Linked DNA regions of Bacillus pumilus. Each later gene encodes a partner of the first gene's protein in a complex. Links are inferred from orthologs where the notes say so. Each region holds a gene or a part of one and is shown on either strand. Other genes may lie near its edges.

Evidence for each region.
Region 2: the proteins of sirA (region 1) and dnaA are in contact, whole or in part, in a crystal structure (PDB 4TPS), measured with the Bacillus subtilis proteins. The link is inferred for Bacillus pumilus from one-to-one orthologs.

The regions. Positions count from the first base shown.
Region 1 is NZ_CP047089.1:2,699,213-2,716,774, forward strand. What follows is about bases 11,615-14,327. They hold sirA (sporulation inhibitor of replication protein SirA), read right to left. Parts: upstream 13,338-14,327; coding sequence 12,891-13,337; downstream 11,615-12,890. Other genes in these bases: GPS65_RS13290 (cytochrome c biogenesis CcdA family protein), read right to left, coding at 11,615-11,942; GPS65_RS13295 (aspartyl-phosphate phosphatase Spo0E family protein), read left to right, coding at 12,151-12,324; GPS65_RS13300 (YneF family protein), read right to left, coding at 12,588-12,806; tkt (transketolase), read right to left, coding at 13,535-14,327. In the rest of the region: parC (DNA topoisomerase IV subunit A), read right to left, coding at 1-181; parE (DNA topoisomerase IV subunit B), read right to left, coding at 184-2,151; GPS65_RS13215 (CoA-binding protein), read right to left, coding at 2,542-2,955; glycerol-3-phosphate 1-O-acyltransferase PlsY, read left to right, coding at 3,110-3,691; GPS65_RS13225 (HesB/YadR/YfhF family protein), read left to right, coding at 3,793-4,080; GPS65_RS13230 (hypothetical protein), read right to left, coding at 4,120-4,431; GPS65_RS13235 (acyl-CoA thioesterase), read right to left, coding at 4,435-4,857; small acid-soluble spore protein Tlp, read right to left, coding at 4,961-5,203; GPS65_RS13245 (acid-soluble spore protein N), read right to left, coding at 5,217-5,360; GPS65_RS13250 (FbpB family small basic protein), read right to left, coding at 5,412-5,537; GPS65_RS13255 (TlpA family protein disulfide reductase), read right to left, coding at 5,609-6,112; aconitate hydratase AcnA, read right to left, coding at 6,187-8,916; small acid-soluble spore protein SspO, read left to right, coding at 9,137-9,283; GPS65_RS13270 (small acid-soluble spore protein P), read left to right, coding at 9,300-9,446; GPS65_RS13275 (Hsp20/alpha crystallin family protein), read left to right, coding at 9,549-10,025; GPS65_RS13280 (DUF2621 domain-containing protein), read left to right, coding at 10,209-10,637; and 7 more genes. UniProt on the Bacillus subtilis protein: Inhibits DNA replication initiation during sporulation, preventing overinitiation and thus enforcing diploidy; probably the main regulator of sporulation replication initiation under Spo0A control.
Region 2 is NZ_CP047089.1:3,586,604-3,600,072, forward strand. What follows is about bases 10,464-13,369. They hold dnaA (chromosomal replication initiator protein DnaA), read right to left. Parts: upstream 12,634-13,369; coding sequence 11,293-12,633; downstream 10,464-11,292. Other genes in these bases: dnaN (DNA polymerase III subunit beta), read right to left, coding at 10,464-11,096; rpmH (50S ribosomal protein L34), read left to right, coding at 13,254-13,369. In the rest of the region: GPS65_RS18065 (helix-turn-helix domain-containing protein), read left to right, coding at 18-395; GPS65_RS18070 (hypothetical protein), read left to right, coding at 593-943; biotin synthase BioB, read left to right, coding at 1,192-2,187; GPS65_RS18080 (hypothetical protein), read right to left, coding at 2,229-2,702; gyrA (DNA gyrase subunit A), read right to left, coding at 3,467-5,995; gyrB (DNA topoisomerase (ATP-hydrolyzing) subunit B), read right to left, coding at 6,228-8,144; extracellular matrix regulator RemB, read right to left, coding at 8,202-8,447; DNA replication/repair protein RecF, read right to left, coding at 8,465-9,577; S4 domain-containing protein YaaA, read right to left, coding at 9,594-9,809; more of dnaN, read right to left, coding at 9,960-10,463; more of rpmH, read left to right, coding at 13,370-13,388; rnpA (ribonuclease P protein component), read left to right, coding at 13,467-13,469. UniProt on the Bacillus subtilis protein: Plays an essential role in the initiation and regulation of chromosomal replication. ATP-DnaA binds to the origin of replication (oriC) to initiate formation of the DNA replication initiation complex once per cell cycle.

The DNA.
Region 1 (17,562 bases):
TTTTATCTTGCGTGTTTCCTTCTGCGTACATCGCATATAAGATTCTTCGTTGTACAGGCTTTAATCCATCTCGCGCATCTGGCAGCGCACGGTCTTGGATAATATATTTACTATAGCGACCAAACCGGTCTCCGATGACTTCTTCTAATGGTAAATCATGAAATCGTTCTTGTTGTGCCATGTTTAAACCTCCTCAGCTAGCGACAAGTTTTCATTTTCAAGAATGTTACTTTCCTCATCAAGTCCAAAGGCGACATTCTTCTCAATCCATTTACGACGTGGTTCTACTTTGTCACCCATTAATGTCGTGACACGGCGTTCCACTCGTGCAGCATCGTCGATTTTGACTCTGACAAGTGTTCTCGATTCTGGATTCATTGTCGTTTCCCATAGCTGGTCGGCGTTCATTTCACCTAAACCTTTATAGCGCTGAATCGTGTACCCTTTTCCAACTTTCTTCAGTACGTCATCCATTTCTTCATCAGACCATGCATACTCAATCACTTCCTTTTTCCCTGAGCCTTTGCTGACTTTGTATAAAGGCGGTAGTGCAATAAACACTTTGCCATGCTCAATCAGCGGCTTCATATAGCGGTAGAAGAATGTGAGCAGAAGCACTTGAATATGCGCTCCATCTGTATCAGCATCTGTCATGATCACGATTTTGTCATAATTGATGTCTTCTACATTAAAATCGACACCGACGCCTCCACCGATCGCATGAATAATGGTGTTGATTTCTTCATTTTTGAAAATATCAGCAAGTTTCGCTTTTTCTGTGTTAATGACCTTTCCACGAAGCGGCAGCACCGCTTGGAATTTACGGTCACGTCCTTGTTTTGCTGACCCGCCTGCTGAGTCTCCCTCTACTAGGTACAACTCGTTTCTTGCCGGGTTTCTAGATTGAGCAGGTGTTAATTTTCCGCTCAGGGTTGCTTCGGACTTCTTCCGTTTCTTGCCGCTCCTTGCTTCTTCACGTGCTCTTCTAGCAGCTTCTCTCGCCTGCTGCGCTTTAATCGCTTTTCTCACAAGAAGAGTCGCTGTTTCACGGTTTTCTTCAAGGAAATAAGCTAGCTTTTCAGAAATAACAGCATCAACAGCTGAGCGAGCCTCACTTGTCCCAAGCTTTCCTTTTGTCTGACCTTCAAATTGAAGCAGTTCTTCAGGAATTCTGACAGAAATAATAGCAGACAGCCCTTCGCGAATATCAGTGCCCTCTAAATTTTTATCTTTTTCTTTTAAAAGGGCGACTTTGCGCGCATATTCATTAAAGGCTCTCGTCATTGCCGTTTTAGCACCAGACTCATGTGTACCGCCATCTTTTGTTCTGACGTTATTGACGAAAGAAAGAATATTTTCCGAGTAGCCATCATTGAATTGAAATGCAAAATCTACTTCAATGGATTGATGCTCTCCTTCAAATGAGACCACTTCACTCAGAACATCTTTTTCTTCATTTAAATAAGCAACGAAGGCTTCAATGCCTGTTTCATAATAAAAGGTTTCTTGTACATCATGTCGTTCATCAATCAGCTCTATTTTTAATCCTTTTAATAAAAAGGCAGATTCTCTTAAACGTTCTGATAACGTATCGAAATTATAAGTGGTGACACTGAACATGGAGCGATCTGGTTTAAAATGAATCAGTGTTCCGGTTTTTTTTGTTTTTCCGACTTTTTCAAGTGACGTCACAGGTTTTCCGCCGTTTTCAAACCGCTGATGATAGATATAGCCATCACGTTCAATTGTGACAGTAAGCCACTCTGACAGCGCGTTTACAACAGACGCCCCAACTCCGTGAAGCCCACCACTTGTTTTATATCCGCCTTGACCAAATTTTCCGCCTGCGTGAAGGACCGTTAAAATGATCTCGGGTGTCGGTTTTCCAAGCTTATGCATACCAGTAGGCATTCCACGTCCTTTATCCTGGACGGAAATGCTGTTATCTTTATGTATTTTGACAACGATATGATCTCCATGGCCAGCGAGTACTTCATCGACAGAGTTGTCTACAATCTCATAGACAAGGTGATGAAGGCCGCGTGAATCCGTTGACCCAATATACATTCCCGGACGTTTACGGACCGCTTCAAGTCCCTCTAGCACCTGAATAGAATCATCGTTATAATCTACTTGCTGCTTTTTAACCAAATGCTTAATCCCCTTTCACTAACAAACATAACCGGCAAATCATCAAATGATCTCTCTAGATTTTAATGATGATCATGCTGCTCATTACTGTCCACTTTAATAAGCTGCATCATCACCATGCATGTGTTTCAACAAAACATGCTCCTTTGCACGGCTATGAGAACTAGAAGTCCATTATAAACAAGACTGTTTGATAAGCCAAATGCAATCATATGATGATTTTTACAAAACAGAACAAATGTTCTATCTTTATCTTATCGCTCTTTTTGTTGATATGCAAGATCACCGATATGTCCCTGTCGCCTTATTTTATCGCTTTCTTCTAGAATCGCAAATATATTTCTGCAACAAAAAAGCAAAAATCCTTGAAAACCAAGGATTTTTGACGATTTAATGAGTTTTTGTCATTGCATGAGCTACCTTGATACATAAATCCATGATGGCAACCTTGCCATTTTCCTCAATTAGCCTTTTCGCTTCTTCGTGATAGATGCCTTGCTGCGCCCAAAAAACAGGTGCGTCGATTTCAAGAAATTCTTCTGCCACTTCGGGCAAAAACTCTGAACGTCTGAAAACATTCACGATATCAACAGGCTCTTTGATCTCTTTTAGTGAAGCGACTGCTTTCACACCAAGTGCTTCATCGATCGTTGGATTCACCGGAATGATCTCATAACCGGCATCCTGCATCGCTTTAGATACCATATATGACGTTCGGTGCGGCTGATCTGATAATCCAACAACAGCAATTCGTTTACTGCTCTTTAAAATACGACCAATTTCTTGTTTCGAAGGATGATTCATCCAAACACCCCTTTTCTTCTATTTTAGCGAACTTCTGCTTAAAAACAAAGCTGAATCCATCTGCATTTGATTTTTTCAAAAAAAGATCCCCATGTTTTTCATAAGATCATGTTAAAATGTAAGACAAGAGGGAGAATATAAAGGAGTTATGCAGATGTTAATTGCTTTGATGTTTATTTTGGCTTATCTTCTCGGCAGTATTCCATCCGGTCTCATTGTCGGGAAAGCTGCAAAGGGTATTGATATCCGTGAACATGGTAGCGGCAACCTAGGTGCGACGAATGCATTTCGTACGCTTGGCGTAAAAGCAGGGTCTATTGTTATTTCTGCTGATATTTTAAAAGGGACTCTCGCTTCTGCTTTACCGTTTTTCATGCAACTGGACATTCATCCCTTATTAGCGGGGGTTGCTGCTGTTATCGGTCACAGCTTTCCTATCTTTGCAAAATTTAAAGGGGGAAAAGCAGTCGCTACATCTGGCGGCGTGTTATTATTTTATGCCCCATTCTTATTTATCACGATGATCGCTGCTTTTTTCTTATTTTTATACATTAGTAAATATGTTTCATTATCATCTATGCTGACCGGCATCTATACATTCATTTACAGCATATTCACCAAAGACGTATTTTTAATCATTGTTGTTGCCGTTCTTGCTGGTTTTGTGATCTACAGACACATCGCCAACCTCAAACGAATCCTCAACAAAACTGAACCGAAAATCAAATGGCTCTAGCCGTTTCATAAGTTTCATTCTGTGGTAAAAGTAAAGAAAAGCTGTTTTTTGCATCCTGCATTTTAAAAAAACAGCATGACTTCAAAAAAGGGGCGATCACATTGAAATTAACGATTAAAGAAGATGCACTCAATTGGTACAAGGATGAATTAGATTTAGAAAAAGGTGATCAAGTTCGCTTTTTTGTGAGATATGGCGGGTGCAGTAATGTACAAAAAGGCTTTTCTCTCGGCGTCGCAAAAGATGAACCTCAAAATGCAGGCGCAACCGCTGAAATAGAAGGTATTACTTTCTTCGTGGAAGAAAGTGATATGTGGTATTTTGACAACCATGATCTGCATATTGATTATAACGAGTCTGTAAAAGAACCAGAATTTCATTATGAATAAACAAAAAAGATACCTCATCCCTCGGGTATCTTTTTTGTTTTATCCTTCAATATATAGCCCATATTCCTGAATGTTTCCTAAAGACCGCTCCTTTTGCAGGATTCTTTTTTGCGTTTCACCGATTAAGTCAAAGTGAGGAAACCCTGCGCGGTCGTGAATCCATTCTTTTTTGAGTCCATGTTTTTCTCCCCATTCAATTAACTGCTTCATATCCTGACAGGCTGCTTTAGTGACAGTATTGGCATGCGGGAAACGGTCATCAAGCCAATAATGGGTTAAAAACGCTAGTTCTCCTTGCTGAACAGCTGCTTTCCACGCATTTAAATCGCTTCTTTTAATACCAAACGCCATGAATTAAACCTGCTTCTTCGACTGTTCATATACTTTGTGCCAGGCAGGAAATGCTTTTCTAAATTGAATCGGTCTAAAGGTATCTTTATCTACACAAATATGCGAGGTTGTCCCTGTAATCGCTGTTTGTCCATCAGGCTTTTGAATTTCGTAACCATATACCGTTTTGAGTCCATTGTATTCTTCAATCCAAGTATGAACTGTTGCTGTTTCACCGTACAGGAGTGGTTTTTTATATTTCACCTGCAAATCTATAACGGGTGCAAGAGCGCCTTCTGCTTCTAGCTGTGCATAGGAAAATCCTAATTCTTTAATCAGGGCTGTTCTGCCGACTTCCATCCAGATTAAATAATTGGCATGATACACAATGCCCATTTGGTCTGTTTCCGCATAACGGACTTCTATTTCTTTTTTAGATACATACACGTTTTCATCGCTCTCCTATCAAAACCTAAGGTCTCTGCCATTTTACCACAATCGAAATGGTTCTTCTAAAAGGAGGCAATAAAATAAACCAGGAATCCCTGGTTTATTCAGTATAGCCATTTTTTCTTGCTGCTTCTTCGTCCTTAATCTCCGAACGCATAGCATCAATGCTCATTTTTCGATTTTCATTTTTTTGCTTGATCATCTGTTTTTCTTGATCTGTCGAAAGGGCCATCGCTGCTTCAGATTCATCGATATTGTCAAGGGTGTTTTCGATCATATCTTGCAGCTTTTCAACATTATCAGAACGATCATCTGGATTGGATTGATATGACTTTTCATTCATCTTAATACCCTCCTTATTCGCCCTTCGTCTGGATCACATCAGGCTGTTCATTTGATTTATTATGCATCTTTTTACCTTTATTGCGTTTGTATGCGACAGATTTTGTCCCTAAATGGTCTGGTGTAAACTGCGCTTGTTTATCATGCTCTCTACCCATCATTCATCCCTCCCTCCTCTTTAGGATGAACGAAAAAGGAGAATTCATAACTTATTTCTGTCTAAAACGCTCTTCCAACTTTTCTTCAAGCTGGTTTAAAAATTCCTCATTGCTTAATAATTCTTTTTTATTTTCAAGTACAAGCTCTTCAAATGTACGTCGTTTTCTTCTTCTCATTGTACTCACCTCCATTGTTTGTATTTCATTTTCGCCAAAACATTTAGAAAATAAGCAAAAAAGCTGAATCATTATAGATCCAGCTCTTGCTCAATTTCTTTTTTTGTCAGCATTTGATGCTTCACAGACATGATACGTCCTTTTTCATCTAATATGTATGTCGTGGGGTAAGAAAGCACTTGATATCGTGCTTGAATGCCTTTTTGATCCAATAAAATAGGAAAACTCAGCTTTAATTCATCTGCAAATGCTGCAACATGATCTACACTTTTTTCAGTGGTCGTCAAATTCACTGCAAGTACTTCGACTTGATCATATTCGCTTCTAATTGCGTCTAGATCCGGCATTTCTGTCCTGCATGGCTTACACCATGTCGCCCAAAAATTGACGAGCACCTTTTTCCCTTGATAATCAGATAACGAGGCCGTTTGACCGTCTAGGGTTTTCAGTTCAAAATCAGGGGCTTGATCCCCATTTTCAAGACCGATTGCGGGCTCTTTTGGTTCAAGTAAATTCCACACAAGTAAACCAATCAACAAAAGTAAAACAGCGCTTGCTATTCCTTTTTTCCACATGATGGATCCTCCACTATTTTTAAAAAAAGAAGAGAAAGCTGTCTAGGCGCCTTCTCTTCTTTGCTGTATGAGTATTAGTTGCTTGCCAATTTTTCACGAAGTACCATTTGAAGGATACCGCCATGACGATAGTAGTCAATTTCGACTTCACTATCAAAACGAACAACCACTTCAAATGTTTTCTCATTGCCATCTGTATCAATTGCTTTGACAGTGACAAGATCACGTGGACGAACAGTTTCATCAACATGAACTTCAAATGTTTCTGTTCCTGTTAGACCATAAGTTTCTGCACTTTCTCCGTCTTTAAACTGTAAAGGAAGTACACCCATGAAGACAAGGTTACTTCTGTGGATACGCTCAAAGCTTTCAGCTAGAACAAATTTAATTCCAAGAAGGTTTGTTCCTTTTGCAGCCCAGTCACGTGAAGAACCCATTCCGTAGTCTTTACCTGCTAAGATCGCAAGACCGGTACCATCTTCTTTATAACGCATGCATGCATCATAAATGGATGTTACTTCACCAGTTGGCCAATAAGTTGTATATCCGCCTTCTGTTCCTGGTGCGATTTGGTTCTTAATACGGATGTTTGCAAAAGTACCTCTCATCATGACATGGTGGTTACCACGGCGAGATCCGTATGAGTTAAAGTCTCTAGGCGATACGCCTCTTTCTTGCAAGTATTTACCCGCAGGTGTGTCTTTACCAATTGCTCCAGCTGGAGAAATATGGTCAGTCGTCACAGAGTCACCGAACTTGGCAACGACGCGCAAGCCTTTAAGCGGTTCAACCTTACCAGGTTCAACTGATAGGTTTTCAAAGAATGGCGGGTTATCAATGTATGTGGAATTTTCATCCCATTTGTACAATGCATCATCCGTCGTTTTAATTTCATTCCAGCGCTCATTGTTGTCAAAAACAGTTTCATACTCTGAACGGAAGAGTTCAGGTGTAACTGTGCTTTTCACGACACTGTTGATTTCGTCCATTGATGGCCAAATGTCATTGAAATAAACGTTCTCACCATTTTTGTCCACACCGATAGGATCTTTTGTTAAATCGATATTGACCGTACCAGCAAGTGCATACGCCACAACTAATGGTGGAGATGCAAGGTAGTTTCCTTTCACAAGCGGATGGATACGTCCTTCAAAGTTACGGTTACCTGATAAAACAGAAGTGATCAGCAGATCATTTTCAGAGACAGCATCCTCAATTTCTTGTGCAAGCGGTCCTGAGTTTCCGATACATGTTGTACAGCCATACCCAACGATATTAAACCCGAGGTCTCTTAAGTATGGAAGAAGTCCTGAGTTCACGAGGTACCCTGTCACAACCTTAGAACCTGGTGCTAGTGACGTTTTCACGTAGTTTGGCACCTTCATACCAAGCTCACTTGCTTTCTTCGCAACAAGACCTGCTCCGATTAAGACGTATGGGTTCGATGTATTCGTACAGCTCGTAATCGCTGCAATCGCAATTGCACCTGTCTTCATCACAGCTTTTTCACCATTTGCTAGATCAAATTCAATTTGTTTATCCAGCTCTGATTTTTCTAAGCCAAACCCTTGGTTACCAGCTGGGCTTTCAATGTGCTCATGGAAAGTCTCTTTCATTTTAGAAAGTGGAATCAAATCTTGTGGACGCTTTGGACCAGATAAGTTTGATTCAATTTGAGAAAGATCAATTTCCACAACATCCGTAAAAATTGGCTCTTCTGCATCTGGCGTATAGAATAAGCCATTTGCGCGAGAATATTCTTCAACGATATTAATTTGCTCTTCATCGCGTCCAGTCAGGCGAAGGTAAGCAAGAGCTTCCTCATCTACTGGGAAGAATCCGCAAGTAGCCCCGTATTCAGGCGCCATGTTCGCAATCGTTGCACGATCCGCTAACGGCAGCTGTGCAACGCCTGGTCCGAAGAATTCAACAAATTTGTTCACTACGCCTTTTTCACGAAGAACTTGTGTCACTTTTAGTGCAAGGTCAGTTGCAGTCGTTCCGTTTGGAAGCTCTCCAACTAATTTAGCACCAATGACTTCTGGTACTGGGAAGTATGAAGGCTGACCTAGCATACCAGCTTCCGCTTCAATACCACCAACGCCCCATCCAAGTACGCCGATCCCATTGATCATGGTTGTATGAGAGTCAGTACCAACCAATGTATCTGGATAAGTGATGATCTCGCCATCTTCTTCAATCGCATGAACAACACTTGCAAGGTACTCTAAGTTTACTTGGTGAACAATTCCTGTTGCAGGCGGAACAGCTTGATAATTATTAAACGCTTTCTTTGCCCAGCTAAGGAAGTTATAACGCTCTGCGTTACGTTCGAATTCTAAATCCATGTTAATGTTTAATGCATCTTCAGTTCCAGCTTTATCAACTTGTACTGAGTGGTCAATGACAAGGTCAACTGGAATTTCAGGGTTGATTTTATCCGGATCCCCACCTACATCTGCCATTGCTTTTCTTAAAGAAGCAAGGTCAACGACGGCTGGTACACCCGTGAAGTCTTGTAAAATAACACGAGAAGGTTTGAATGGAACATCGATTTCTTTGACCTCGGCAGTTCCCCATTTTGCCAAGTTTTCAACGTGTTCCTTTTTGATCACTCTACCGTCTACTTGGCGAAGCACTGATTCTAAAAGTACCTTAATGGAATAAGGCAGCTTAGAAACATTTCCAATTCCTTGTTTCTCTAGTGCTTCTAACGAATAATAGTGATACGTTTTCCCATTTGTCGAAAACGTTTTTCTAGATTGAAAAGCGTCTTGTTTAGCGACTTGCTGCTGTTTCGACATATCCAAAATCCCCCTTTTGATGATCAAGATCAATTTCAATTCTCAGAAAAATCGTCGTATTTCACCACAATTTTCTCACAATTTCATCTTAAAACAAATTCATACATAAGTAAATAACAATGCTTTTATTAAATTCAATAAGTTTATCTTATCATTAGGAAATGATTACTCTTCATAATCGAGGCAGAGCGGGTTCATACTACAATTGAGGTGATAGAACATGACAAAACGTAAAGCCAATCATGTGATTAACGGCATGAACGCAGCCAAAAGCCAAGGAAATGGTGCAGGCTATATTGAAGATGATCAGCTCGTTTTAACAGAAGAACAAAGACAAAACAATAAAAAACGTAAAAAAAATCAATAAGAAAGGAGCCAGTATCATGACGAATAAAAACACAGGAAAAGACATCCGTCAAAACTCGCCTAAAGAACATCAAAGCGGACAGCCTGAGCCCTTATCAGGCAGTAAAAAAGTGAAGAACCGTAACCATACAAGACAAAAGCACAATTCTCATCACGATATGTAAGCATTCTCCTCTCATCCCGTTGCAAAGCGGGATGTTTTAGGTCTTTCACACATTTCAGTTCTCAACATATTATTTATTATGAGATGTGATGGAGGAGTGTTTATGGAGAATGAAAAGCAATCGAATTCCTCTGATTTTCTTGAAATAGACGATTGGCTCAATGTTTTAATGGACGATCCATTTGCCTGGTATGATGAACACCTCCCAATTGACCTTTATGAAACAAGCCGTGATTATATTGTTGAGATTGATGTCTCTACTCTGTCGATCACTGATGTAAAGCTGACCTTCGCTGGACATGAGCTCACTCTCACTTACACTGTACAAAAGCCAAATGATCAAGGCGACCAGCCAATTGGAAAAAGTGTCATGCTCCCTTTTTGCTTGAACGACAAAGAGATTGAAACAGAATACGAAAACCGAATCATTTCGATAAGAATTAAAAAAAGTTCTGACCATTCAAGCGGTGCATTCTTTTCAAATCCCGCATTTCAAACATTAAGAGCCCACCTTCATTTGGTGGGCTCTCTTCCGTTCGTGTCAAGTCAATACCTTTTGCGAACCACCATGGCCAAATAGTAGAATCGCTATATGATAAGGTATTCTTTTTCTACTAGATGGTTTGGGTCTTTCTAGTAAATGGGCACTTATGACTGAAAAAAGGCGTTCATAGAGATAAGAGACATACATTTTTGTTATTTTCTTCTATCATCTCTTCATGTAAAATAAGATAGAGATACTAGGGGTATAAGGAGTGAGAACATGTTAAGCGGCTGGTTTTTGTGGTTCATTTTATTTTGGGGTACGGTGATGATCGGATTACTCGCAATCGGTGGCTTTTTTATGTTTCGCAAATTTCTAAAACGATTGCCGAAGGAAGATGGGAAATCAGAGCTTGATTGGCAGGATGAATATATTCAAAAGAGCCTCCATTTATGGCGGGAAGAAGACAAACAGCTTTTAAATGAACTTGTCTTACCTGTTCCAGAGCTGTTTAGAGATGTCGCCAAAGAAAAAATTGCAGGAAAAATTGGCGAGTTGGCATTAAAAGAACAAGCTGCCAGCATTAATTTAGACTTAATCATTCGCGGCTATATTATCGCTACACCAAAGCGTGATCATAAGTTTTTATTGAAGCGCCTTCAAGAAAAAAACATCGATCATACGCCATATGAAGCATTATTAAAATAACCTCCTTATAAAAAGGAGGTTTAATTCATTTGAACCTGTTGTGGATCTAATTGCTTAGACATCTTTCTAAACGACAAATACATGGCAACGCGCCAAGGCACAATCATGCCAAAGGCAAGTATCCAAAACATTCCGCTTAGAGAGCCATAATCAATAGAAGAACTCAGGATCGTCTTCATTCCGATACGAAGAACAAGAAGTCCAATGAGAATAAACACAAATGCTTTTGACCGCTTTAAGTAAATCTCATTCCCTCTAATTTCAAACTTTGATGTTTTGATTAAAAAGATGGAGAAAAACATCCCCACTGTGATTGCCTCGAGAAATTCAGCCCCAGTTACCTGAAACATTGGAACAAAAAACATCAATGCACCAGTGCTCATGAAAATAGGAGGTAATATAATTTTTTTCGCAGTTGCCGGTTTTGCAGATGACTTAATGCGAATAAACATAACAGCTACCGCCATACATACCGCAATTATAGAAGAGATTAAGACCATCATATCAAATCATTCCTTTATTCTTTAAGGTCAGCCTATGTATAATATACTCCAATTGACGAAAAAAAACCATTCGCCGCGACTGTAGAAAACGATTTCAAAAGCCAGTAAATCCGCCAAATAAGGAAGAGAACATGATGATAATCCATGTGAGAAGATCAAAGAACAGCAATAACCCTACCACAATCATAATGATCCCACCAATTTTCATGATAAGCTGCTGACGCTTTCTGATCCATGCCATTTTCGTGATGAAGAAAGATAGAATAAAAAACGGGACGGCAAAGCCAAGGACATATGCAATCATATAAGGCACAGCCGACTCTGGATTGTTACTAGCAAGCGCGATAACGGCAGATAAAATTGGTCCTGTACAAGGTGTCCATCCAGCGGCAAAGCCCATTCCGATGAGAATCGACCCAAAAAAACCCGCAGGTCGGTTTTTGAACTGCATTCTCTTTTCTCCCATGAGGAATGAAGGCTGAAATACCCCGAGCGTCATAAAGCCAAAGAAAATAATAAGAATGGCTCCAACCTGACGAATGGCTTGATGGTAATCATCAAAAAACTTCCCAACAAACGATGTCCCAAAGCCAATCGCAATAAAGATAATAGAGAACCCAACTAAAAAGAATAAAGTATGAAGTAGACTTCTTCTTCTCAGCATCACCTTCTCAGATTTCACTTCATCCATACTAACACCCGTAATATAAGATAAAAAGGCTGGATAAAGCGGCAGACAGCATGGTGAGATAAAAGAAAGGAACCCTGCTCCAAAGGCTAAAAAGAAATTCAAATCTGTCAAAAGAACACCCCCTTCTTACAATATACAATAAGAGATGACAAAATCATTTCATTTTTTTTACATCCTCTCAATAAAGATGGTCTATTCTCTTAAAACCTTATATAATTTAATTTGACATCAAGATAACGAATCCTTTAAATTTGAAAATAAACCTTAAAATGGATATAATAGAATCGATTCTTTTTATCAAGATTTGCATGAAAGGAACATGACTTTGGTAAAAACATCATTATTAACTCAAATCGAAGAAAAAAGAGAAGAGCTGATGAAAGTTGTCTTGCACAATGGGATGACATCAACAGTGACCATCGAACATAGCCAGCAGCTAGATCATCTCCTCTTACAATATCAACGACACTTACACTCAAACTCAGCCAACTAATCATATCTCATGGAATTTGTCATGCCGCACGATTTTTAGATCAGTTGATATGTGTGAACATAAACGAAACAAAACCTCTGATCACAGGGGTTTTTGTTTTTTTAGAAGGAAGTTGAAGCCAAAATAAAAACCACCTTCCCTGCTTCATTTAGGCAAGTACAGTGGTTTTAAAGCGTCTGATGAAGGTGAATTCAATAAAGAAGGGACAACGCTTGTCCATTCTTTATAACCATGTTCCATCTATGATCATAATATCGTACGTATTATTTCGCTTGGTTGTTCATGGCTTTCATCATTTGATTGATTTTCTTCTGGGACGGTTTCATGCCCATTTGCATCATCATCATTCGAAGCATTTGTTCATTAATTGGTGGATTCTTTTTCAAGTAGCTCATCATATACTTACGAGCAATAAAGAATCCGAGTGCAACTCCTGCAAGCAGTGCAACAACGCCTACAAGGATGACAACCCATAAATCCATAATTCTTCCTCCTTCATGTTGTCTCGTATAAAGTGTACTAAACAAAAGGCTATTATACAACATTTCGCGTTCAATTTTATTTTTTTAAACAAAATTCCTCACTTTTACCGGATTGAGCCACCCGTGCTTCTTTGAACCGAAGTCCATCGCAAGGAAGCAAGGACTAATTTTTCTCAGCACTTCAAAAAACACTGCTTCTGCTTCATAACTGCCGGTGGCAGACATTTGGATATAGCGATCTTTTATGATAAATGCAGCCGTTCCTTTTCCATCAGGTAAGGAAGCGCTGTATATCGAGCCAATTTGTGTATAGTGAATATTCGTTAAGTTGTTCATTAATCGCTGGTGCATATGAAAAGCAGGGATTCGTTTCGTCACGTAATCCACTTGTTTCACAAGCATCACCAATTCATCTTCCGTGCGATTCGTCCAGTGTAACGACTCAAACAAATGAAACAAAATTGATTCTCTACCAAAATAATGATGCGCAAATTCATCCTCAATCCAATAAATATAATAATGGCGTTCCATGTCTATCCCTTCCTTTCACATTTCGTCAATCTCGTATATTGCTTGTATTATACAAAAATGTGAAAGAAAGAATTGTCTATATATGAAGCAAGAAGAAACTAGTTTTGTCAAAAAAACAAGAAAAAAGAAAAAAGTTTGCAGAGCGGATGAAAATGCTCTGCAAACAGTTGAAAAAAAGCATGATGCTTGGAGACTGATTATTTGTTCAGCTTCGCTTTCACACGGCTGACGACATTGCTGACCGTAAAGCCGTATTTCTCAATAATGGTTTCACCAGGTGCAGATGCACCAAATTTATCAATGGCAATTACGTCACCATCGAGACCAGTGTAACGCTCCCAGCCAAGTGAAGCTCCCATTTCAATCGCAACACGAGCCCGCACTGCTGTCGGAAGGACTGACTCTTTGTATTCGTCAGACTGCTGATCGAATCGATCCCATGCAGGAAGACTGACAACAGATGCGCGGATACCCTCTTTTTCAAGTGCCTTTTGCGCTTCAATCGCTAAACCAACCTCAGATCCAGAAGCGAGTAGAAGTGCTTCTGGCTGTGCATCAGCTGCTTCCACGACAACGTATCCACCCTTTTCTACTCCTTCATATGCCTTCTCAGGTGCTTGATCAATCGTTGGAAGGTTTTGACGAGTCAGAACTAGTGCTGTCGGTTTATCCGTTGAAGATACAGCAAGTTTCCACGCTGCAGCTGTCTCGTTCCCATCCGCAGGGCGAATGACAGAAAGGTTTGGCATCGCACGTAATGAAGCAAGCTGTTCAACCGGCTCATGCGTCGGGCCATCTTCACCAACAGCGATACTGTCATGAGTAAAGACATAAGTAACTGGAAGTCCCATTAAGGCAGCAAGACGAATCGCTGGTCTTAAGTAATCTGAGAAAACAAAGAACGTTCCGCCGAATACACGAAGGCCGCCGTGAAGTGCCATACCGTTTAATGCGGCACCCATTGCAAATTCTCTGACACCGAACCAAATGTTCTTGCCGGCATAATGATCTTTCCCAAAATCGTCTGTGTTTTTGATCGTTGTTTTGTTTGAACCTGCAAGGTCAGCAGAACCACCAATGAAGAAAGGTACTTGCTTCGCAATGCCATTTAAGACTTCGCCTGAAGAAGCGCGGGAGGCAAGACTTGAGCCTGCTTCATAAACAGGAACCTCTTGATCCCAATTCTCAGGAAGCTTTCCTTCAATCGCAAGCTTCAATTGAGCTGCTAGCTCAGGGTATTCTTTTTCATATTGCGCAAATTGTTCATTCCAAGCTGCTTCTTTTTTCTGACCAGCGTCTTTTACAGCTTCTTTGAAATGATCGTACACTTCAGAAGGTACATGGAAATCTTCTTCAAACGTCCAAGAGTATGCTTCCTTCGTCAGCTTTGCTTCGTCGCTGCCAAGTGGTGCACCATGCACACCAGACGTTCCTGCACGGTTTGGCGATCCGAAACCGATGGTTGTTTTCACTTCGATCAGTGTAGGTCTGTCTGTGCTTTGTTTTGCCTTTTCAATAGCAGCTGTCACTTCTTCAATGTTGTTGCCGTCTTTTACGTAAAGAACTTCCCAGTTCATCGCTTCAAAACGATTCTTCACATTTTCAGAGAATGAACGATCTAGGTCGCCATCTAAAGAAATATCATTTGAATCATAAAGAACAATTAAACGTCCTAAGCCTAAATGACCAGCAAGGGAAGCAGCTTCAGAGGAAATCCCCTCCATTAAGTCTCCATCTCCGCAAATGCTGTATGTATAGTGATCTACAACATTAAAGTTGTCTTTGTTATACGTTTCCGCAAGATGTCTTTCTGCAAGTGCCATACCAACTGCCATGGCAATCCCCTGTCCTAAAGGACCTGTTGTGGCATCTACGCCTTCTGTATGTCCAAATTCAGGATGTCCAGGTGTTTTGCTACCCCATTGGCGGAATTGTTTTAGATCATCGATGCTCAGGTTGTATCCGCTTAAATGAAGCATGCTATATAGAAGCATAGAACCATGTCCCGCAGATAATACAAAACGGTCTCTGTTAAACCAATTTGGGTTTTGCGGACTTACGTTTAAGTGATTCGTCCATAAAGCGTATGCCATTGGTGCAGCACCCATCGGCATTCCAGGGTGACCGGAATTCGCTTTTTCAATTGCGTCTATGGAGAGAGTACGTATTGTTGCAATAGATTTCAATTCAATCGTTTCCATATAAATCCCCTTCCGTATCTTGTGTACACCATTATCATAAATCTACTGTCCTTTTTTCACAACTATTTCACGCTGAAAAAGAGTGATTTTATCACATTTAGTTTATCGATCACCTAAAAAGTTATGCAAAAATGAAAAAAGATGAGAATGTTTTTCCCATCTTTTCAAAATTCAAGAAATCATACGCTTAATGAAGGTTTTGATCTCTTTCTCTTTTTAATTTTTCTGGTGTGACATCGTTTCCTTCAGGGTCAACGATTTTCACGGTTTTAAGTGTATTTTTCATAGAAGAACGAAAAGCTTTTAAATACTCTTCTCTTAATTGCTTTTGTTCTGTTTTTTCAGCGTCTGACAATCCGGTCTCTTTTGACTTTTTTGAAAGCTCATTGATTCTTGCAAGCTGATTTTTAGAAATCATGACTAACTCCTTTAAAACATTTTCTCTACATACTACTAAATATCGATCACTTTGACAACAAATCAAGCTTTAGGTGATCAAACCTTTTTCATATTCTTGATACCTTCTATGAACCGTTGCTTTTGAAATGTCAAAACCTAGTGCCTGAAGAGTTGCTGCGATTTCGGCGAAGGTCATGTTGTTCTTTCTTAATCGAACAATTTCTGAAATCGGCACTTCAATACGCTCACGGCCAGGCGCATGATCCTGCTGTTTTAAATTCAGTTCGGGCTGATACCCGCCTTCTACGGCTCTTCTCATTCCCCGCTTGATTTTCAGGTTATGAATTTTTCGTTGATATTCTTCAACGACTCCGACGATCTCAATCACCATTTCATCAGCTTCTGAAAGCTCAAGCTCCCCTCTATGAAACGTACTGTACACTTTCACATTTTCTTTAAAAAGACAATGAAGAAGCGCAATTTTTGCTTGTCCTCTTCCGAGACGTGTTTCATCCTGGATAAGAACAGCATCAATTGACTTTTCTCTTAGTGTAGCTAGCATATCAAACACACCATCGCGATCTAGATCATACCCGCTTGCTTTTTCTTTAATAACTTTAACCACATTCATCTTGTGCATAGCAGCTAAAGCCAGCAATTCTTCTTCTTGTCTCTTCAGCGAGGTTTCCTGCTCTTCTTTGACAGTGCTTACTCTCGCATAGATGATTGCATTCATGTCTTCAATCGACCTTTCTACTGTACTGTTGCAAGTTGATATACGACTGGATGCTCTTTTTTGACTGGTATGACAAGGATGTCACCAGGCTGGATTTCTGTTGAAGCAAGATCATTGTGCTGAGTGACCCAGTCAATAAACGCATTTTTATCAATAGATTTGCTGTCGTTTACTTGATCAGCTAACCCCCAAAGCGTATCACCTGATTGAACTTCTATTTTAACATATTGATTTGGATCATTATGGCTTGTGACTGCAATAAGTGAGAGAAATATGCCAACGATGAATGAGAATACCCCAATAAAAATAATAGATTCTTTTAACCTCATAATGTCATCTCTCCTAATAGAATGTGTGTTCGTTCTTTCTGTCACTTATTATAAATACGAACAAACGTTTCTGTCAAACGTTTTTTTCGAACCTATGTTTGTACTGTTAGGAAAAACATGCTATAATTTCTTTAAAATTGACGTTTTGAGGTGCAAAAGATGACGAAGCTATCAAAAAGACAACTCGATATCCTGACATTCATCAAAGAAGAAGTAAAAAGTAAGGGCTATCCCCCATCCGTTCGTGAAATTGGAGAAGCTGTCGGTCTAGCATCCAGTTCAACGGTTCATGGACATTTAGCTAGACTAGAAACGAAGGGCTTAATAAGAAGAGACCCGACAAAACCTAGAGCGATCGAAGTACTAGATGAAGAGGAATTGAATATTCCAAAGAGTGCTGTAATGAACGTACCAGTCATCGGAAAAGTAACAGCAGGCTTGCCTATTACGGCTGTTGAGAATGTAGAAGAATACTTCCCTCTTCCTGAAACTTTTGCAGCACCGGATGAACAAGTGTTTATGCTTGAAATTATGGGAGAAAGTATGATTGATGCAGGCAT
Region 2 (13,469 bases), 890 kb from region 1 along the record:
GAAAAAAGGTGTTTCCAATGGATAATTTGACTGGAAAGATTTTAACTGAATTAAGAGAGAAGCATGGATGGAGCAAGTCAACGGTTGCTAAAAAACTCGGCTTAAAGGCAATGTCCACTTATGCAAATTGGGAATATGGCTTGAGAAAGCCCGATGGTGAAATGATTGTGAAAATCGCCGAGTTATACGGGGTCTCAACGGACTATCTTCTCACAGGTAAGGACAAAGGCGGAACTGATGTCGATCTTGCAGACGATCCTGATTTGCAAATTGCGTTTAAGGCTGCCTCCGATTTTTCCGAAGAAGCACGAAGACAAACCATCGATTTTATTCACTACATTAAAGAAAAAGAGAAACAAAAAGGTCGTCAGCCAAAACAGCGAGACGACGATTGATATCTCTCTTCATAAAGCTTGACATTGCTGGGATGCACCCAGCTTTTTTTATGCCTCTTTTTCCCCTAAAAAAGAGAAGACTCATGAATAATATGTGACAATTTTCACCATAAATACTCTTTTTTTCACATATTTTAATTGACATATAATACTATTATTATTAATATATGTATATACTAAAAAAAGGAGTGTTACCGATGAAAAAATTAATGAAAGCTTGTACATTGTCTTTAGCTGCTTTAGGTGCTCTTACGTTCTTCCAAACTGAAGGTGCTCATGCAGCTGCACAGCCAAAAGAACCAGTCATAGCAAAAGCTCCTATTATGAATAAAGTGATTAGAGTGAACCGCACGCTTACTGTAGGTTCCTCAATCGCCGTCTCTCTTCCAGCAAGCCAAATTTCTGTGTCGGGCGCAACATATGCCATTCAATTAGATCAAACAGCTCCGAACTTCACTTGGATTCGTGCCGTACAACGCGGATCTGTCACAGTTTCTTACTATAATTCACTAGGCGAGCTTGTGATTAACTATATTACTGTTCGATAAGCTACATGACTTTACATATAAAAAGGCGATGACTTCATGATCATCGCCTTTTTGTATGTCTACGTGTATTGTTAGACTTCATGATCATCGCCTTTTTGTATGTCTACGTGTATTGTTAGACTTCATGATCATCGCCTTTTTGTATGTCTACGTGTATTGTTAGACTTCATTTATCCAATGCTTGCCAACGACCACCCTTTATGTTAACTTTTAATAAAAATAAGTTAACATAATGAGAGGAGCTTATGATGGGGAAACCAATCACTTTGTCTTGGGAAGCGATAACAGAGAAAGCGCTGAAAAATGAACGAATCACGCTGCAAGAAGGGCTAGATATTCTTGAAGCGGACGATAGAGAATTATTATCGATCATGCATGCAGCCTATCAAGTACGATTTCATTTTTTTCAAAATAAGGTGAAATTAAATATGATTTTTAACGCAAAAAGTGGTTATTGTCCTGAAAACTGCGGTTATTGTTCACAGTCGATCATTTCAAACGCACCGGTTGAACGATATACAATGCTTGATCAAAAAACGATTGTGGCTGGCGCGCGTGAGGCGCTGAAGAGAAAAGCGGGGACTTATTGTATTGTTGCGAGCGGGAGAGCACCTTCTCATAGAGAATTAGATGAGGTGACGGCAGCAGTAAAAGAGATCACGGAGACCATGCCATTGAAGGTGTGTGCATGTCTTGGGTTATTAAATGAAGACAAAGCGAAGCGGCTGAAGGAAGCAGGGGTTCATCGGTACAATCACAATATCAATACACATCAAGATCATCATCCTCACATTACGACAACTCATACATATCATGACCGCTTGTCGACCCTTAAGAAGGTCAAGCAGTCTGGCATGTCACCCTGCTCAGGGGTTATTATTGGAATGGGTGAAACCAACCAGCAAATTGTTGAAATGGCTTTTGCGCTCAGAGCCATTGATGCGGATTCCATTCCAGTCAACTTTCTTCATGCAATTGAAGGAACACCACTTGAGCATCAAGAACGAACACATCCAATCAAAGCATTGAAAGTGTTGGCACTCATGAGGTTTGTTAATCCAACCAAGGAAATTCGAGTATCTGGAGGCAGAGAGTTCAATTTACGGACGCTTCAGCCGCTTGCCCTTTATGCCGCAAATTCCATTTTCGTAGGTGATTATTTAACAACAAAAGGTCAGCAGGTTCAAACGGATCATCACATCATTGAAGATTTAGGTTTTGACATAGAAGAATGTGCATTATAAAAAAGTCTGCCGGTGAATCGGCAGACTTTTTGACAAGACAATTAGAATCTTTTATGGAAATCGACAGTGCCGCTTCCTTCCTCGCGGTCAAAGCTGCCAACAAATGTCCAGTTAATATAGCCGCCGTCACCATTATTGACGAACGTCCCATCTTCAAATACCCAAATACCAAACGTAATACCATCATATTCAACACTATCATAGTAAACCACATTGTTCAGTCCACTAAAGTCATGATCTTGGCTTAAGTTTTGGACAACGACGTTATAGTTTTGACCTGCTTCATAGAAAGCGCTGTAAGCCGCATTTTTTACAAATCCATCACGATTTTGAGATGATTTTACTGCTTGTTCAATTTTATCGGCAATGGCTACTGGATCAATCGAGACACTTCCATCGACACCTGTTGTCGTTGCAGCTTCAGCCGTTTGACCAAAAGTCGTAAGAGATAGAGGGGCAGCAACCATTGACGTAGCGATCACAGAACTAACAAAAAATTTGCTTGTTTTTCTCATTATTTCTAACTCCTCCTTTAATTGGTATGTTTATGTACTACCCCTTCTCCTGTCTCTTAAACACTATTTTATGAAAAAAATTCTTTTTCTACCAATTAAGAGGGTAATTTTACTGTTTAAAAGAGTTGAAACAACAAAAAACTACTCTTTAATAAGAGTAGTCAGACCGTAGACAAACCCTACCTTTACTTCAAGTAAAAGTGGGGTTTTCACATTTTTTTTGAAAAACATCATGTGTTTTACGCTGGACATGGTACTTTCCATGTCCAGTTTGCTAGTTTTTTAAGGCTCGACTTGCATGTATTAGGCACGCCGCCAGCGTTCGTCCTGAGCCAGGATCAAACTCTCCGAGGTATGCAGGATGCATATCACACATGCGTTGCTACACGATGTAGCGAACTTAGCATGTGATCATTTCCTGCCTCGTCAGCGTTTGACTGACTACCTATGAAACATCATAGGATTTATTATAAAAACTCGAATTAACAGGTACGTATTGTCTTGTTTAGTTTTCAAAGAACTTGTGTGTCACTCTCTTAAAGCGACCACTTAAATATATCATATATCTCTATCAACAGTCAACATTTTTCTTAAAAAACATTTTGTTTTTCTAAGAAGTTTTTACTGGGGAATGAGATAAAAAATAGAGCCTCTTTTTGCTCCTTTGAAAGATTAACATATATCTATGAAAAAAGCATTATTAATTTCAAAAAAAGTGAAGTTTTTTCAAAAAAAATAAAGCCGGTGAAAAAACCGGCTTTATTTTACTCAGATTGCTCTTGATCTGACTCTATGTTTTCTATGTTTTCTATGTTTTCTATGTTTTCTACGTTCTCTTCATTATCTTCATCGTCTTCTGGTGATTGTTCAACTAATGCCACTGTTGCGACATGTTCCTCATCACCGAGACGGATTAGGCGAACACCTTGAGTAACTCGACCTGTTGTTGAAATGTCAGAAACGGCCATACGAATGATTACACCGCTTCCTGTAATAATCATCAAGTCTTCTTCGGCTTCAGCATTCGTTGCTTTCACTGCGACAAGTGGACCGTTATTGTCAGTGATTTTGCACGTTTTAAGACCTTTACCGCCACGACTTTGAACACGGTATTCTTTTTCAGGGGTTAGTTTGCCGTATCCTTTTTCAGTTACAATCAAGACGTTTGCATCTGGCTCAAGGATTTCCATGCCTACGACAATGTCATCTTCGGAAAGTGTGATCCCTTTCACTCCAGCTGCCGTACGTCCCATTTCACGAACATCTGTCTCGTCAAATCGGATCAGCATTCCTTTTTTCGTTCCAATGATGATTTGTTTTTCTCCATTGGTTAAACGAACAGCCATCAGTTCATCTTCGTCACGAAGGCTAAGTGCAATAAGACCGTTGTTTCGAATGTTAGCGAACTGCGACAATGTCGTCCGTTTTGATACACCGTGTCTTGTTGTAAAGAAGAGATAAGAATTTTCATCAAATTCGCTTACTGGAATAATGGCGTTAATCCATTCTCCCTTTTCTACTTCAAGAAGATTAATGATCGGAATCCCTTTCGCCGTCCGTCCGAATTCAGGAATTTCGTACCCTTTCGCACGATAAACCTTCCCTTTATTAGAGAAGAAAAGAATCGTATCGTGGGTCGATGTTGAAATCAACTGTTCAACGAAATCATCTTCGTTGGTTCCCATTCCTTGGACACCTTTACCGCCTCTTTTTTGACTGCGGTATGTAGAAGCTGGGAGACGCTTGATATAACCATTATGCGTGAGCGTAATCACGATGTTTTCAACAGGAATCAAATCTTCGTCTTCAATTGTTTCGATACCCGCTGTCACAATTTCAGTACGGCGCGTATCATTGAAGCGTTCTTTAATTTCTGTTAATTCTTCTCTAATGATTTCAAGTACTTTCTCATTGTCTGCTAAAATGGCTTTTAATTCAGCAATCAAATCAACAAGTCCTTTATATTCATCTTCTATCTTTTCTCGTTCTAGACCAGTCAAACGCTGAAGTCGCATATCAAGAATAGCCTGTGCCTGTTTTTCAGACAAGCTATAGTTTTCCATCAAACCATTTCTCGCAATTTCCGCAGTTTGAGAGCCTCTAATTAAAGCAATGACTTCATCTAAGTGATCAAGTGCAATTCTCAGACCTTCTAAAATGTGTGCTCTTGCTTCTGCTTTACGCAGCTCATACGCTGTTCTTCTGCGAATGATCACTTTTTGATGCTCTAGATAATACTCAAGACATTGTTTGAGGGACAAGACTTTTGGCTGCCCATCAACAAGTGCCAATAAGTTGATACCAAATGACGTTTGAAGTGTCGTTTGTTTATAAAGATTGTTTAATAGAACATGGACGTTTGCGTCTCTACGCAGTTCAATGACAATACGCATACCATTACGGTCTGATTCATCACGCAAATCTGTAATGCCATCAATCTTTTTATCACGTACAAGATCAGCAATTTTTTCAATTAAACGGGCTTTGTTGACTTGGTAAGGAATCTCATTGATAACAATGCGCTGTTTACCGCTAGATGTTTCCTCAATATTCGATTTTGCTCTTAATGTAATAGAGCCGCGCCCTGTTTCATACGCCTTCCGAATACCACTTCGGCCAATGATTTGACCTGCTGTTGGGAAATCTGGACCTGGAATGATGTCCATAAGCTCCTGTGTGGTCATTTCCGGGTTTTGACTGATAGCCAATACCCCATCAATCACTTCACCTAGTTGGTGCGGCGGAATATTGGTCGCCATTCCTACAGCAATTCCTGTCGCTCCGTTGACCAACAAGTTAGGGAATCTTGCAGGCATCACCATTGGCTCTCTTTCACTGCCGTCATAGTTATCCTGATAATCAATAGTATCCTTAGTGATATCACGGAGGATTTCCATAGAAATCTTCGATAGACGTGCCTCGGTATAACGCATCGCCGCTGCTCCGTCTCCATCGACTGAACCAAAGTTTCCATGACCATCTACTAACATATAACGATAGTTGAAGTCTTGCGCCATACGAACCATCGCTTCGTATACAGCACTGTCACCATGAGGGTGATACTTACCGATAACTTCCCCGACGATACGTGCAGATTTCTTAAATGGTTTATCACTTGTCATACCTAGGTCATTCATCGCATACAAAATTCTTCGATGCACGGGCTTTAATCCGTCACGCACATCTGGTAATGCACGCGACACAATCACACTCATTGCATAATCTAAAAAAGACGTACGCATTTCCTGACTAATATTCACTTCGCGTACATTTGGTGTATGTTGTTCACTCACTATAAGAACCTCCCTTTACGTATCACATGAAATAAATTATGTGGGAGTAAAATATGTATTTATCTTCACAAGACTATTCTCCATTATATCAATAATCTCGTCTTTATACACATTTATTTACTAGAAAATCAACGAAAACACGGAAAAACAGGACATTGGTTACACGCTCCTATTTCTTGAAAAACAACCTTATTCCAAACAAGAAATAAGGTTGTTCTCAGTAGGGAGCTATCTAAATATCGAGGTTTTTCACGTATTGCGCATTTTCTTCGATAAAGTTTCTTCTCGGCTCTACTTTATCTCCCATGAGCATTTCAAATGTCTCATCAGCATCGATTGCATCCTCAAGTGTCACTTGAAGAAGTGTTCTCGCATCAGGATCCATTGTTGTTTCCCAAAGCTGAGCTGCATTCATTTCTCCAAGACCTTTATAACGCTGAAGTCCAGGTTTTGGTGTTTGAGAAAGTGATTTCAACAGCTCGTCTAGCTGTTTATCGTTATACACGTACTCAACACGTTTTCCTTGTTGCACTTTATATAAAGGTGGCTGTGCAATATACACATAACCGTTTTCAATGATTTCACGCATGTAGCGATAGAAGAATGTTAGAAGCAGCGTTCGAATGTGCGCTCCATCCACATCGGCATCTGTCATAATCACAACTTTGTGATAGCGAGCCTTCTCTAAATTGAAGTCTTCTCCGATTCCAGTTCCTAATGCTGTAATCATTGAACGAACCTCGTTGTTCGATAGAATTTTATCTAGTCGCGCTTTTTCAACGTTTAGGATCTTCCCTCTTAACGGCAAAATGGCTTGGAAGTGACGATCACGACCTTGCTTAGCAGATCCGCCCGCTGAATCTCCCTCTACGATATAGAGTTCAGAGATGGATGGGTCTTTAGAAGAACAGTCCGCTAGTTTCCCCGGTAAGCTGGAGACTTCCAGTGCGCTTTTACGTCTTGTCAGCTCACGTGCCTTTTTGGCAGCCATTCTTGCACGAGCTGCCATCACGCCTTTCTCCACAATTTTCTTTGCCGCATCAGGGTTCTCTAAGAGGAATTTCTCAAGTGCTTCAGAGAAAAGGGAGTCGGTAATGGTTCTTGCTTCTGAGTTCCCAAGCTTTGTCTTCGTTTGCCCTTCGAATTGAGGATCTGGATGTTTGATAGAGATAATGGCTGTTAAGCCTTCTCGCACATCTTCACCGCTCAAATTCGAGTCTCCATCTTTGAATACGCCATTTTTACGAGCATAATCATTGATCACACGCGTCAGACCTGTTTTAAAGCCTGCTTCGTGTGTTCCGCCTTCATACGTGTTGATATTGTTGGCGAAGGAATAGATGTTGCTTGTATAGGAATCGTTATATTGTAATGCCACTTCAACCGTAATTCCGTCTCTTTCACCTTCGATGTAAACAGGTTCTTCATGAACGACTTCTTTTGAGCGATTTAAATGTTCTACATAGCTCTTAATACCGCCTTCGTAGCAGTATTCATTTCGTCGTTCTTTACCTTCGCGTAAATCTTCAATAATGATGTTTACACCTTTTGTTAAGAAAGCTAATTCACGTACACGGTTAGCAAGTGTGTCGTAATCAAATTCAATGGTTTCAGTAAAAATTTCTGGATCTGGCACAAAATGAGTGGTTGTCCCTGTAACATCTGTTTCACCAATGATCTCTAAATCTCCAACTGGAACACCGCGTTTGAATTGTTGATAATGAATTTTCCCATCACGATATACGGTCACGTCTAAGGTCGTAGATAACGCATTAACAACAGATGCCCCTACGCCATGCAGACCGCCAGATACTTTATAACCACTGCCGTCAAATTTACCGCCAGCGTGAAGAACAGTCATAATAACCTCTACAGCAGGACGTCCCATTTTCTCATGAATCCCAACAGGAATTCCGCGACCATTATCTTTCACTGTAATGCTATTATCCTTTTCGATTTGCACGGTAATATCTGTGCAATATCCAGCTAAAGCCTCATCAATACTGTTGTCGACAATTTCCCATACAAGATGGTGAAGTCCTTTTGCACTGGTTGACCCAATGTACATTCCTGGACGTTTTCTAACAGCTTCTAGTCCTTCAAGCACCTGTATCTGATTTTCATCATAACTATTATGTTGCTGTTCCATTGCCACGTACATTCACCTACACTTTTCTTAAACGATATATTTATATGAATTGAGCTTTTAGACTTCAATTTCAATCACAAATGAAGCACGTTTTTTGAGCGTGCTTGAGGAAAGAGGAGAGTAATAAACAGATTTAGTTGTGACGACGATGGATTTTGGTGTCCCTTGTGATAACGAAATGATTTGTCCTTCTTGTTTTTGAAGAAACTCTTCTACAACAGAAGACGACCTCATTTTGTAATCAACAATTGCGACAATCTCTCGTGTAGAAACAACACAATCATCACCTAAATGAATATACAAGACCCACACCTCATTTATCAGTCAATTACTTTTCCACTGGCTACTCTGAAAATTTCCGCTTCTTTCAAGGTGGCGTGATCGATGCCTTCAACACTTGTTGTGGTGACGAAGGTCTGTACACGTCCCTGAATGGTATGGAGCAAATGAGACTGTCTGTAATCATCAAGTTCAGATAAAACATCATCGAGTAGAAGAATGGGATATTCTCCGATTTCTTCGTGTATCAAGTCGATTTCTGCCAGCTTTAGTGAAAGAGCTGTTGTTCTTTGTTGCCCTTGAGAGCCATATGTCTGAACATCCCGACCATTCACAAAGAAAAGAATGTCATCTCTGTGAGGTCCCCACAGCGTCACTCCTCGGTCTATTTCTCTGTCTCTTAGTTTCTGAAACGATTCTTCATAGCTATTCTTTATTTTCGACAAGTCTGACGCTTCTGATACCTCTATCGCCGTGTGGTATTGGAGCGTGAGTGTTTCTAGCTCTCTAGAAATGCCAAAATGCAACGGCTGCGCCCATTTTTCGAGCTGTTTCGTAAAAGTCAGTCGTCTTTTGACAACCTTCGCTGCCGCATCAATCAATTGCTCTGTTAAAACCTCCAGCATCGCTTGATCCGTTTGCTTTCTAGTCTGCAATTGTTTCAAGTAATGATTCCGCTGAGAGAGAATTTTTTGATAGAGCGATAAATCATGCAAGTAGACAGCAGAAACTTGTCCAATCTCCATATCGAGGAATCTTCTGCGGATTTGCGGGCTGCCCTTTACAAGACTTAAGTCCTCTGGTGCAAACATGATGGTGTTTAGCGCACCAACATAATGACTGAGCTTCTGTTGTTCAATGTGATTGACCTTGCCCTTTTTCCCTTTTTTTGAAATCACGAGCTGCATTGGGAGTGGACCATTTTTTTTGATGACTCTACCTTCTATTTTAGCATAGTCTTGGTCCCATCGGATAAGTTCTTTATCATTTGACGTACGATGCGACTTTGCCATCGACAATACATAGATCGCTTCCATCAAGTTCGTTTTACCTTGGGCATTCTCACCGATCATGACATTCACCTTGTTGTCGAATTGAAGCTCGGTGTGTTCATAGTTTCGGTATGAAGTTAACGCCAGACTTTGAATGTACATGTATTGTCACCCGTTTCTAATTCACAACTTGAAATGTGCCATAACCTTCTATCTCGACAACATCTCCTGGGTATAGTTTGCGTCCCCGTCTATTATCTGGCTCTTGATTAATGAACACCTCATGTTCACTCAAAAACCATTTCGCCATTCCGCCAGATTGGATGACTTCGGCTAATTTCAAAAATTGCCCTAATGTAATCATTTCTTTCTCAATGGTTATAGGATTAGGCATTATATCGACCTCTTTCAATATCACTAATATCTAATTGTACTAAAAAACAAGACAAGAAGGAAAGGGGGAAAGCGAACTGGGATGAAAGAAAGCATGGTAAACGAGAAGAAAAGCTGCTATGCACTCACACAGCAGCTATTTTAGATTGAATTAATATGTTCTGACTGGAAGAATCAACTGCAAGATTGAATCATCATTTGGCGTGCGCAACAGGAACGGTCTCATAGCACCAGTAAAACTTACATGAATCTCTGTTCCCTCTAATACTTTTAACGCATCTAGCATATATTTTGGACTAAAGGAGATTTTAAGGTCCTCCCCTTTAATGTCATCTGCTTGAACTGTTTCGACTACTTTACCGATTTCAGGTGAATTAGAAGAAATCTCAAGGCTTTGTTCAGGATCAGCTGACAGCTTTACGACATTATTGCGTCCTTCTCTTGCCAAAAGTGATGCACGATCAATGGCTTGAAGGAATTCCTTTGTGTTGACCACAACATCCGTTTTACTTTCCTGCGGGATCAGGCGAGCTGTATCTGGATAATTCCCATCCAGCAATCTTGAGAAGAACAACACGTTTTGTGCTTTAAAGAGAACTTGAGTTTCTGTAATCACGATGCTCACAAGATCTTGCCCATCATCAAGGATTCTACTTAGCTCTGTTAAACTCTTCCCTGGAATGACGACATTGTATGAGCTTTCCTCGTCAATATCCAACTTCGCTTTTCTTAAAGCAAGACGGTGGCTATCGGTCGCTGTGCATATTAATTCACCTTTTTCCACCTTCCAGTTTACACCTGTCAAGATAGGTCGTGTTTCTGAGGTGGACACTGCAAAAACAGTTTGACGAATTAAGTTTTTAAGCAGATCTGTTGGAATTTGAAATGCATGATGCTCTTCAATTTGCGGAAGATGCGGATACTCTTCAGCATCTAAGCCGTTTAAGTTAAATTCTGCTGAACCAGAACGAATGATGGTGAGGTGATTTTGTTCTACTTCAATTTCGACAGTAGCCATTGGCAGTTTCTTCACAATTTCACTAAAGAAGCGAGCCTGAAGCACAATACTTCCTGGACGATCAATCGTAATTACTTCTAAATCTCCATCTCTTTGAGGAATAAAGGATTCAATTGAGATATCAGAGTCACTTCCTGTGAGAGAAACCCCCTCATCAGATGCTACAATTTTTATCCCTGTCAAAATAGGTATCGTTGTTCTAGAGGATACGGCCTTTAATACATCTTGGACACTTTCGACAAGACGATCTTTTTGAATCGTGAATTTCATAGTGGTCCTCCTAAATTTTCTTAATGACATGTATATATATTTTATTAATAAAAATCGTAGAAGTAATAGTAGGGCTTGTGAATATGTGGATAAGTCGGTAAAAAGAAAGGAAAGACAGCCTATCCACATGTGGACAGACTGTGTATGACTATGCTCTAGTTATTCACATTTTCCCGTACTTATTATATCAGCTAGGTTATTTTAATTGTTCTTTTATTTCTTTGACATGCTGCTGAAGCTGTTCATCCTCAACCATTAATTTCGAAATCTTCTCATGAGCGTGAATGACAGTCGTATGATCACGACCTCCAAATTCTTCTCCTATTTTAGGCAGAGAGGAATCGGTCATTTCTCTAGAGAGATACATGGCAATTTGTCTTGGATAAGCAACTGACTTCGTACGTTTCTTCGCTTTGAAATCCTCTAAACGGATATTAAATTGCTGCCCTACAATTCTTTGAATATCTTTAATTGTAATGACCCTTGGCTTCGACGAAGGAATGATGTCCTTTAGCGCCTCAGCTGCTAGATCCGCATTAATGTCTTTATTAATTAAAGAAGAGTAAGCAACGACACGAATCAAAGCACCCTCCAGTTCACGAATGTTGCTGTCGATTTGATTGGCAATATAGAGCATCACTTCATTCGGAATATCTAATCCCTCTGCTTTTGCCTTTTTTCGTAAAATCGCAATACGCGTTTCTAAATCTGGCGGGGTAATGTCCGTGATTAGGCCCCATTCGAATCGAGAGCGTAATCTGTCTTCAAGTGTCGGAATTTCTTTCGGCGGCCGGTCACTAGAAATGACGATTTGCTTACTTTCTTCGTGAAGTGTGTTGAATGTATGGAAAAACTCTTCTTGTGTTTGTTCTTTTCCTGCTAAAAATTGAATATCATCTATCAAAAGCACATCGACATTCCGATAGCGATTACGGAAATCGACAGCTTTGTTGTCTCGGATTGAGTTGATAAATTCATTTGTAAATTTTTCAGATGATAGATAGACCACTTTGGCTGATGGATTATGGTCGATGACATAATGACCAATCGCATGCATCAAGTGAGTCTTTCCTAAACCAACGCCCCCATAAATAAAGAGCGGATTATATGCTTTTGCTGGTGCTTCCGCAACTGCAAGTGAAGCGGCATGCGCAAATCGGTTGCCTGAACCAATAACAAAAGTATCAAATGTATATTTTGGATTCAGCATATTTTGTGGAATATCGACGGGATCTTCTTTAGACATCTTTTTAATTGGAGACTTTGGCATAGCTTCCACTTCATCCTGATTTTGAGGAATAATAAATTTAATGCTGAGCTCTTCACCTGTCAGTTCGTAGATGGTATCAGCAATTAAGTGAAGATATCTTGATTCCAACCAGTCTCTAGCAAATTCATTAGGTGCTGTAATTGTGAGCGTATCACCTTGAAGAGAATGGGCTTTTGTCGATTTCATCCATGTCTCAAAACTAGGTTTGCTCAACTTTGTCTCTATTTTTTGAAGTGCTTTATTCCACAGATCCAAAATATTTTCCATAAGGCTTCTCCCCCCTCCTTTTCTTTTTAAAATGACCAGTATCAAACTGTTATAGAACACGAAAAAGAGCAAATGGTCATCACCATTCGTGCACATACATTGTTGAAAACAAATAATATAGTAGAAAAACGTCTTTTCGACAAATCACACAGTCTGTGGATAAACAATTCAACAATCTGTGTAATATCTTTCCACAGGTTGTCCACAATTTGTGGATAACATAAATAGGTCAGATAAGTAATTAAGAGTTAAAACACAAATATAATATCAAAATAAACAAGATGGCGCAATGGGTGTCACAAACTTATCCACACACTTTACATCCTGTTGAAAAATAATTATCCACATCAGTTATTTGTGTGAAAAAAATGTCGATAATGAATGTGGATAGTCTAAATATGCCAAAAACATATCCACACCCTTGTTTTGGAGACCTTTTAGGAGGAAAAAGAGAAGAAAATGTTAGAAACTAAAAAAGAAGGTTTCTTCGTTTGATAAATTATGTTATGCTTATAAGGTTGATAATAAGAGTTTTATCATTGATATTGACAATCGATGGGTTACACAAATATAATGAGTTAGACTGTCTTAAACAGCTATTCCTCAGGGAGGTGTCATACATGAAAAGAACGTTTCAACCAAATAACCGTAAGCGTAGTAAAGTTCATGGCTTCCGCAGCCGTATGAGTTCTAAGAACGGACGTCTAGTTTTAAAGCGACGCCGCAGCAAAGGTAGAAAAAAATTATCAGCTTAGGCCACTGAATAATGTCAGTGGTCTTTTTTACATAAAATCGTAAATGAACTGTCAGTTTTTATCGGAGTGGAAGAAAACATG